DNA from 2 places in the Streptomyces sp. NPDC041108 genome. Region 2 is predicted to be linked to the other one. Evidence: riboswitches for the same ligand, from Rfam matches in the RefSeq annotation. Region 2 holds a riboswitch; the other holds the start of a gene.
The links. A riboswitch is a leader RNA that binds a small molecule or an ion and turns the genes downstream of it on or off. The one in region 2 is predicted to bind cyclic di-AMP.
Positions count from the first base shown of each region.

Region 1: another riboswitch for cyclic di-AMP. It lies ahead of ACZ6BB_RS32880 (transglycosylase family protein); the one in region 2 lies ahead of ACZ6BB_RS30985 (C40 family peptidase).

Region 1 is NZ_JBVIYK010000015.1:90,640-95,377, forward strand. It holds gene eno (phosphopyruvate hydratase) at 1-1,203, opposite strand, end outside; gene ACZ6BB_RS32880 (transglycosylase family protein) at 1,617-2,312, opposite strand; cyclic di-AMP (ydaO/yuaA leader) riboswitch at 2,317-2,516, opposite strand; gene ACZ6BB_RS32885 (LysM peptidoglycan-binding domain-containing protein) at 2,699-3,760, opposite strand; gene ACZ6BB_RS32890 (cytochrome P450 family protein) at 3,989-4,738, opposite strand, start outside.
Region 2 is NZ_JBVIYK010000013.1:127,818-132,555, reverse strand. It holds gene ACZ6BB_RS31000 (helix-turn-helix domain-containing protein) at 1-633, opposite strand, end outside; gene ACZ6BB_RS30995 (ATP-binding protein) at 881-1,339, shown strand; gene ACZ6BB_RS30990 (DUF6328 family protein) at 1,311-1,865, opposite strand; gene ACZ6BB_RS30985 (C40 family peptidase) at 1,946-2,419, opposite strand; cyclic di-AMP (ydaO/yuaA leader) riboswitch at 2,423-2,593, opposite strand; gene ACZ6BB_RS30980 (hypothetical protein) at 2,966-3,283, opposite strand; gene ACZ6BB_RS30975 (ATP-dependent Clp protease proteolytic subunit) at 3,291-3,947, opposite strand; gene ACZ6BB_RS30970 (hypothetical protein) at 4,245-4,613, opposite strand.

The DNA of each region.
Region 1 (4,738 bases), on a different contig from region 2:
CTGGTTGTACTTGGCGACGCGGTCCGAGCGGGCCGGGGCGCCGGTCTTGATCTGTCCGCAGTTCACGGCGACGGCGAGGTCGGCGATGGTGACGTCCTCGGTCTCGCCGGAGCGGTGGGACATCATGCACTTGAAGCCGTTGCGCTGGGCCATCTCGACGGCGTCCAGGGTCTCGGTCAGCGAGCCGATCTGGTTGACCTTGACGAGCAGGGCGTTGGCCGAGCCCTCCTCGATGCCGCGGGCGAGGCGCTCGGGGTTGGTGACGAAGAGGTCGTCGCCGACGATCTGGACCTTGTCGCCCAGCTTCTGGGTGATGGTGTTCCAGCCGGCCCAGTCGTCCTCGAACAGCGGGTCCTCGATGGAGACGAGCGGGTACGACGCGACGAGGTCGGCGTAGTACTCCGTCATCTCGGCGGCGGAGCGCTCCTTGCCCTCGAAGGTGTAGACGCCGTCCTTGTAGAACTCGGAGGCGGCGACGTCCAGCGCGAGGGCGATCTGCTCGCCGGGGGTGTAGCCGGCCTCCTTGATGGCCTCCAGGATGAGGTCCAGGGCGGCGCGGTTGGACTCCAGGTTCGGGGCGAAGCCGCCCTCGTCGCCGAGGCCGGTGGACAGGCCCTTGGTCTTCAGCACCTTCTTGAGGGTGTGGTAGACCTCGGCGCCCCAGCGCAGGGCCTCGGAGAAGGACTCCGCGCCGATGGGGGCGATCATGAACTCCTGGATGTCCACGTTGGAGTCGGCGTGCGAGCCGCCGTTCAGGATGTTCATCATCGGAACGGGCAGCAGGTGCGCGTTCGGGCCGCCCAGGTAACGGAACAGCGGGAGGTCACTGGCCTCGGAGGCGGCGTGGGCGACGGCGAGGGAGACGCCGAGGATGGCGTTGGCGCCGAGGGAGCCCTTGTTGTCGGTGGCGTCCAGGTCGAACATCGCCTGGTCGATCAGGCGCTGCTCGGTGGCGTCGTAGCCGACGAGCTCCGGGCCGATCTGCTCGATCACGGCGAGGACGGCCTTCTCGACGCCCTTGCCGAGGTAGCGGTTGGGGTCACCGTCACGCAGCTCGATGGCTTCGAAGGCGCCGGTGGAGGCACCGGACGGAACGGCGGCACGACCCGTGCTGCCGTCGTCGAGGCCGACCTCGACCTCGACGGTGGGGTTGCCTCGTGAGTCGAGGATTTCCCGGGCTACGACGACGTCGATGGACGGCACGAGCATCTCCTTCATGGGATGTGACGCTGGTTGCGCGGGGCCGCTTGGGCCTTGCGACTAGAGCCTAACCGCCCCCGGGCCGTCGGCAGCCGACCGACCGTCCCGTGGACAGACAGACCGTACCCATTGTTCCCGTCCGGAACAAAGAGGGGGTGGACAAGAGAAGTCGCCGACGGTGCAAAAAAGCCCCGCCCCGGTGCGTACGGGGGAATGCGCACCGGGGCGGGGAGCCCGTGGGGGCGGGGGGACGGCCCTCACGAGGTCTTCACTATGGAGGACACGGATGTGAGTGGGCTGTGGTTCAGCCGGGGAGCGGCCTGATTTCCGGCCCGGCTGAACCTGCCCCGCCTGCCCGGCCGTGGGGGCGGCCGTGGGGTCGGCAGGCGTGTGGCGGCCGTCGTGGTCGCCGTGGGTCAGCTCAGGTGGAGCTGCTGGCCCGGGTAGATGAAGTCGGCGTCGTCGATGATGTCCTTGTTCAGCTCGAAGAGCTTCTCCCAGCCACCCTTGACGTTCTTCTTCGCGGCGATGGCGCTGAGGGTGTCGCCCTTGACGACCTTGTACTCGCCGTCGCCCTTCTTGACCTTCTTGCCGGTCGGGGTCTCGACGGTGGCGCGCTCGGAGGAGCGGGAGGCGCGGTTGTCCTCGGTGCTCTTCTTGGTGCTCTCCTGCGTGCTCTGCGAGGAGGAGCCGGAGGAGTTGGTGTTGCCGCCGGAGGCGGCGGCACCGTCGTAGGAGGCGCCGGACAGGCCGGTGCCGCAGACCGGCCAGGCACCCTTGCCCTGACCCGCGAGGACCTTCTCGGCGATCGCGATCTGCTGGGCCTTGCTCGCCTGGTTGGCGGTGGAGGCGTACTGCGTACCGCCGTAGGCGGCCCAGGTGGAGGCCGAGAACTGCAGGCCGCCGTAGTAGCCGTTGCCGGTGTTGATGGACCAGTTGCCGCCGGACTCGCACTGGGCGACGGCGTCCCACTCGGAGGCGGTGGCGGCGGAGGCGCTGCCGGCGACCATCAGCGGGGCGGCGACGGCGGCGGCGCCGGTGACGCCGACGACGGCGATGGCGCGAGCGGCCTTGGACGGACGACGGTGCTTGCCCTTGCTGGAGAACAGCATGGAGAGATCCCCTCACCGACGCCTGCGAGGTGAGCTGTCGGGTTCGGGCCGGTTGAGTTGCCCGGCCGCGCACGCTCGCCTCTCGGCTCACGTCGCGCGGCTTCACCCCCAGCCGGTTCCGGTCGTGCGCCCCCGAAGGGCCGCAACCGCCGGACCCGGCACTTACCTTGGGTCCCCCGCTCCTGCCTACGGCGCTTGACGCGACGACTGTTCCTCACGGCCGATGGCAGGATTCGGCGTGCCGACCGGGAGGGCCCGCTGTGGCGAGCGGTCACGACCGTAAACAGGTGATTGCCCGAATTTCAAAGACGATCAGGGGGTCTGTGATTCATCTCCCACGGAGATCAAAACGGGCAATCGGGGTCGAACCATGACCCGAACTGCCGCTACTTTTTGCCCGTTTCGGCACCGACTTCGAGGGTCTGACCGGGAAGGATGAGGTCCGGGTCGGTTCCGACGGTGGTCTCGTTCTCGGCGTACAGCGTCCGCCACCCGCCGTCCAGACCCAGCGAGTTCACGATGCCGGTCAGACTGTCGCCCACATGGACGGTGTAGGCACCCTCCACTCCCTCGCGCGACGCACCGCCGTCCCGTGAGGCGTGCCGACCGGAGGAGGCGCCGTCGGCGCGCGAGCCGTCGCCGGCTTCCGCGCCGGAGCCGGTGTCCGCGCCGGAGCCCTCGTCGGCACTGGCGCCGCGGTGACGGCCCGTACCGCCCTCGCCGTCGTCGGTAGCCGTGGAACCGTCACTCCGGCCTGAATTGTCCGACTTCTCACCGTCGGACTTCCGGGAGTCGCCGTCGCCGGAGTCACCGGAGCCGGTGGAGTCCGCGGAGTCGGAGTCCGTGGCCGCCTTCGCGGAATCGTCGGCCGTGTCCGCGGACGAGTCCGGTGAGGCGGCCGACTTCCGGGATCCGTCGCCGGCATCGGCGTCGCCGTCGGTCGACTTGGCCGAGTCGGTGGAGCCGGCCGAGTCCGGCGAAGCGGAGGAATCCGACGAACCGGATGTGCCGGACTCGCTGCCGGAGTTCGACGAGTCGTCCGCGACGCCCGTGTCCACCTCGGCGGAACCGGCGTCGCCGCCGAGGTTGTGGAGCAGTCCGCAGGTGGACCAGACGCCGACGCCCTGGTCGGCGAGGATCTTCTCGGCGACGGCTATCTGCTGGGAGCGGCTGGCCCGGTCCGCGGTCGTCGCGTAGTCGAGGCCGCCGTACTTCTCCCAGTTGGCCTGGGTGAGCTGGAGGCCGCCGTAGCGTCCGTTGCCGGTGTCCGCGCTCCAGAAGCCACCGCTCTCGCACTCCGCCACCTGGTCCCAGGTGGTTCCGCTCGCCGCACTCGCGCCGGCGGCGCCGAGGAGCGGGATGGCGATGGCCGACCCCGTCACTCCCGCCGCGACGAGGAGAGCCGGAGCCTGACGGGGGCGACGGTGACGACCGTTCCCGGAGAGCATGCGGTTGCCTTTCACACGACAGCGATGGCCTGTGCGACGGGGCGTGATGACCCCTTCGCACTGACGTGTGAACGTATCGGCAGTCGATCAGTTGTCACAAGTTAATGCAGCGCAGATCACGTGAAGATCACAGAGTTGAGAGAGCGTCAACTTCTGGCGCGGAATGGGGTAGTACTACGGGCCGTCGGGGTATCACTACACGCCGCTCATGGCGTGATCATCGTGCACTCATCGCCGCTCCCGTGGGGTGAATTCCACCGGAAGCGTGCGCAATCCCCGCATGATGAGACCTCCTCGCCAGCGCAGATCGGCCGGATCCACGGCGAGTCGCAGATCGGGGAGGCGGGTGAGGAGCGTCGCCAGCGCGGTCTGCCCTTCGAGCCGGGCGAGTGGTGCGCCGAGGCAGTAGTGGATGCCGTGGCCGTAGCCGAGGTGCTGGTTGTCACGGCGTGAGAGATCCAGGGTGTCGGGGTCGTCGAAGCGGGCCGGGTCGCGGTCGGCCGCCGCGAGGACGACGAGGACGGGGTCGCCGGGGGCGACGTCCTGCCCGCCGAGGGTGAGGGGCTCGGTCGCGAAGCGCCAGGTGGCGAGTTCGACGGGGCCGTCGTAGCGCAGGAGTTCCTCGACGCCGGTTTCGAGCAGCCCGCTCTCCCCGGCGTCGAGGGAGGTCTGCAGCCGGGCGCGCTGCCCGGGGTGGGTGAGGAGGGCGTACGTGCCGTTCCCGATGAGGTTGACGGTGGTCTCGAACCCGGCGAACAGCAGGATGAACGCCATCGCCGCGGCCTCGTTCTCGGTGAGGTGCTCACCGTGGTCGGAGGCGCGGATGAGCGCGGAGATGAGGTCCTCGCCGGGGGCGGGGTGCTCGGTGAGCCCCTCCCGCTTGCGGTGGATGAGGTCGGCGAGGTAGCCGCGCATCTTCTTCACCGACCGCGCGACGCCGCCCCGCGGGCCACCGCCGTGCCGGATCATCATGCCCGC
Region 2 (4,738 bases):
CGGGAGCACCTGCAGTCTCACTTGGGGAAGCCGCGCCGCCTCGACCAGACGCACCAGCTGCCGGGCCATGACCTCGCGTCCGCCCACCTCGCGCCGGAGAACGCCCTCGTCGAGCACGGCACTCAGCTTCATCGGCGGATTCCCGCGCAGCACCTCCTGCCGCGCGAGCCGCACTTCCACGAGCGCGTCGAGTTTGTCGTCTTCCAGCCCCTCCACCGCCGCCCGCGTCACCGCCCGCGCGTACTCGGGGATCTGCAGCAGGCCGGGCACCACCGAGGTCTCCAGCGTGCGCATGCCCCCGGCCTGCGACTCCAGGCTGATGAAGTCGCGGTACGCCGGCGGCAGTACGCCCCGGTACGCGTGCCACCAGTTGTGCCGCCCGCCGCCGTCCTCGGAGCCGGCGAGGGCCAGCAGCAGGTCCCGTAACTCGGTGTCGTCGATCCCGTACGCGTCCAGGAGCTTGCGGACGTCCGCGGGCTTCACCCCGCTGGCGCCCGTCTCGATCCGGCTCACCTTGGACTGGTGCCAGCCCACCCGACGGGCCGCCTCGATGCTCGTGAGCGCTGAACGGGTGCGCAGGACACGCAACTCGGCACCGAGCTTGCGGCGGCGCACCGCCGGACCGTACTGCATGGGATTCTCCTTCCGCCCGGCGCGCGGCGTCGGGGTGACGACAGAGGATGGACCAGGACCCCACCCAAATACGTTCGGCCGTCGGATAGTTCACCGCTTCGAGCGACAGATATATGCACATCTTGGTGGATCGCCACACGTGACAGCCCAGGTAGTGGCAGTCTGGCGCGAAGCACCAGTCCGGGACCGCAGTCGAACCATCCGCTCCCTGTCGGACACCGGTCCCGTGGGAAAGGGACGCCTCGCCATGGCAGATCACCTGGAAGCATCCGTCACTCTGCCGAGCGATCCCGCCTCGGTGTCCGCAGCCCGGAACTACGTCGCCAGTGTGCTCGCCGAATGGGGCCTGCCGGGCGACACGGGCACCGCGGACACCGTGCGCCTGATCGTGTCCGAACTCGCCACCAACGCCGTCCAGCACACGTCGGGCCTGTCTCCCACCTTCACCGTGGACATCGCGCTCGACCGGGACGAACATCTGCGCATCGGCGTCACCGACAGCCATCCGCGCTTTCCCAAACGCCTGCCGGCCGCCGTCCAGCAGGACAACGGCCGGGGCATGGTCATCATCCGGTGGCTGACCGCCGAATGCGGCGGCAGGCTGAGCGTCAGACCCACACGGGAGGGCGGCAAGACGGTGGCGATCGAGCTTCCGTGGACGGTCCCCGTCCAGCCGGTCACCGCGAGTGGTTCGCCGGAGACCTGACGGGACGGCTCTCCCGTCCGGCGGGTGGCGACGGCGGTGCGGTGCCCCGGCCGGAGGCGCGTCCCACCAGCTTCGGGAGCAGGCCCCACAGCAGGAGGCACGCCAGGAGGGTGCCCGATCCGGCGACGATCCCGGCCGTCCGGCCGAGCGTCACGTCCACGACGAGCAGGACGGAGCCGGTGAAGGCCGGCATCAGCACGATCATCCCGGCGGTGGCCAGCCGGGACGAGACCCGGACGATGGCGGGCTTGGCGTTCTGCTGGAAGAGCGAACGGTGCAGGGCGGCCGGCGCGGTGAAGAGGGTCGCCGCGAGGACGGCCAGCAACAGGGTGGTGACGTAGGTGACACGCTGGAACGTGTCCAGATCCGGAAAGCGCGGGGTGAAGGCCAGCGTCAGCAGGAACGCGAAGAGGATCTGCACTCCGGTCTGGGTGACCCGCAGCTCCTGGAGCAACTCGGAGAAATTACGGTCGGCGCGTTCGAGGGGCGTCTCGTTACGCGCGGTGTTGGTGGGTACGTCGGCCATGACCGTGCGGGTAACCACATGAGTACGGCATACGCCGGCGGGGGGGGCGGCGGACAGCTCCACCGCCCCCGGGCGGTGGGTCAGCGGACCCGGCCGTACCAGACGCTCTTCGTCCAGATCTTCTGCAGCCGGACGACGTCACCCGTCTTCGGCGAGTGCCAGATCTTTCCCTTCCCCGCGTAGATACCGACGTGATAGACGTTCGAGCCCGAGTGGAAGAAGACGAGATCTCCGAGCTTGCGGCTGCTCACGGAGATGTGCTTCGTCTTGTTGTACTGCTGCTGGGCAGTACGGGGCAGCTTCTTGCCCGCCTTCTTGAACGAGTAGAGCGTCAGCCCCGAGCAGTCGAACCTGCCCGGACCCACGGCGCCGTACTTGTAGGGGGAGCCCTTCTTGGAAGCCGCGACCTTGAGTGCCTTCGACGCCACCGTGGCGGCCTCGGCGCCGGATGCGGCGCCCGGGACCACGATGCTGCCGCCGACGGCGGCGATGGTCAGAGCCGAGGCCGTACCGGCCCGGGTCAGCAGCGACGGGACACGATTCAGCGCAGACATGCGCAACCCTTCGTCAGCCGCCTGTGAAGGATGACCTGTCGGATTCGGGCTGGCGAAGTTGCCCGGCCGCTGACGCGGCTTCACCCCAAGGGCTGCTCGGCGCGGTCATGGCGTGACCGTTCCGGCGACCCGTCGTGCTTGGGTCCTCCACTCCTGCCGATGCAATCCTGTCGACCGGTCATCCGGGCGGCGGCAGGACTCGGCGTCCACCCGGATCGCCCCGCCGCTGCGGCGGGGGCTTGTCGTCAGGAAGGGATCTTGGCGTACTCAAGTGCGAAAATCCCAACGGAAGCGGGGATTTGTGGTCTTACTCACCACTCGGCCGTTCGGGTGGACAGGGCGTTTTCCATCGTTGTGTCCCAGTGGTCGAGGAGGTCCGCACCAGCGCCGGAATGCTGTACTCCGCCCATGTACCAGGCATCTTGCGCAACTTCACAGGTCCTCACGACGTATGGGCCGATGGGTCGATCGCGGTAGGCCGACCGGAGGGCGCCGAGCCGGGACCGGACGCCCCGTCAGTAGTACGGAACGCGATGCGCGATCGGTTCAGGCCGGCGAGTCCTCCGCCTCCGGCGGCAGTGCCACCCGGCCGGCGCGGCGCTCCCCGTCCAGGACGCGCAGTGCCCGCGCGAGTGTCGGCGCATGCACCTCGTTCTCCCCGCGCTTGTGCATCAGTTCGAGCGCGTCGCGCAGAGCGGTCGCCTTCGAGACGAGCGCCTGCGCCGCACGCAACCCGCGGTAGGTGTCGCCCGGACGAGCCGGATTGATCCGGCCGATCAGGTCCACCACGTCCAGGTAACGGTCGATCAGCTCCGCCTCGGCGCGGGTGAGCGCGGGCAGCGGTGGCAGTTCCGGGGGCAGCATCCGCGCCTCACCTCGCGCCGGGGAACGGGGGCGAGGGGGGCGCGACAGTGGTCTTGCGGCTCCGGACCACCCGGTCGGCCAGGCCGTACGCCACCGCCGCCTCGGCGTCGAGGAACTTGTCCCGCTCGATGTCGGCACTGACGCGCTCCGGGCTCTGCCCCGTGTGCCGGACGAGCATCTCCTCCATCTTCCGGCGGTTGCGCGTCAACTCCTCGGCCTGGATCGCCAGATCGCCGGCCTGCCCCTCGATCGGGTCGGCCAGGGCCGGCTGGTGGATCAGTACGCGTGCCCCCGGCAGCATCGACCGCTTGCCTGGCGTGCCCGCCGCCAGCAGTACCGCGGCGGCCGACCCCGCCTGCCCCAGGCAGACCGTCTCCACGTCGCAGGTGACGAACCGGATCGTGTCGTAGAGCGCCGTCATCGCACTGAAGGAGCCCCCGGGCGAGTTGATGTACAGCGCGATGTCCCGGTCCGGCGCCTGGTACTCCAGGTGCATGAACTGCACCATCACGTCGTTCGCCGACGTGTCGTCGATCCGCGTCCCGAGGAACACGATCCGTTCCTCCAGGAGCTTCGAGTACGGATCCATCGTCCGGTACCCCGCACTGGTGCGCTCGGTGAACTCGGGCAGCACATGACGGGCCGACGCTCGGCGCTCGGGCATGGGGTGTGCCTCCTCTGATCGACTTCCGTAAAAAATGTACAGGACGTACGTAGTTCGGAGGAGGGGATGAGGATCGGCTGAGAGCGAAAAGATCCTGGCGACGGCGAACGGTCCAGTCGGCGGCGAACGGTCCTGTCGGCGGTGAGCAGTCCCGTCGGCGGTGAACGGTCCCGCCGACGGGGGAGGGTCCCGCCGACGGTCAAGGGCCCGCCGACGGCGAAAGATCTCGCCGACAGCGAAAGATCCCCGCGGAGCGAGGGCTCCGCGGGGATCTCGGGTGGGGCCGGATCCGGCCGGTCAGTTGAGCGGTGCGGGGGCCGGGGTCCCGTAGAAGGTGACAGGCGGCCAGCCGCGGGCGGCGGCGAGCGCGTTCAGGGCTTCCGCGACTTCGAGCGCGGTGATGCGCTGGGCGGCCGGAGCCTCCGTCGTGCCGACACTGAAGCTGACCGTCAGTTCCGTCATCTCGGTACCGGGCATACGGACCGTGCCGCTGAACCTGGTGCCCTCCGGGAAGTCGGCCGCCGCCGTGCTGCCGGTGCGGGTGTCGGCGGCGGTCTCCGCGCTCACCGCCGCCGCGTCCTGGGCGGTGCCGTTCGTCGTGAGGACCGCCCCTGCCGCCGCCGATCCCGAGTACCCGAGCAGCGACCGCCTGGAAAAACCGGACATCGTTCCCCCTGTGTCTGGTTGTCATGGACGCCTCCCGCTGGAGGCCGAGCCCGATCGTACGAACGAGGCGATCGCCCTGGGCCAGAATCGGATCTTCCGCTCCGGGCGGTGGGGGAGCCCCGGTC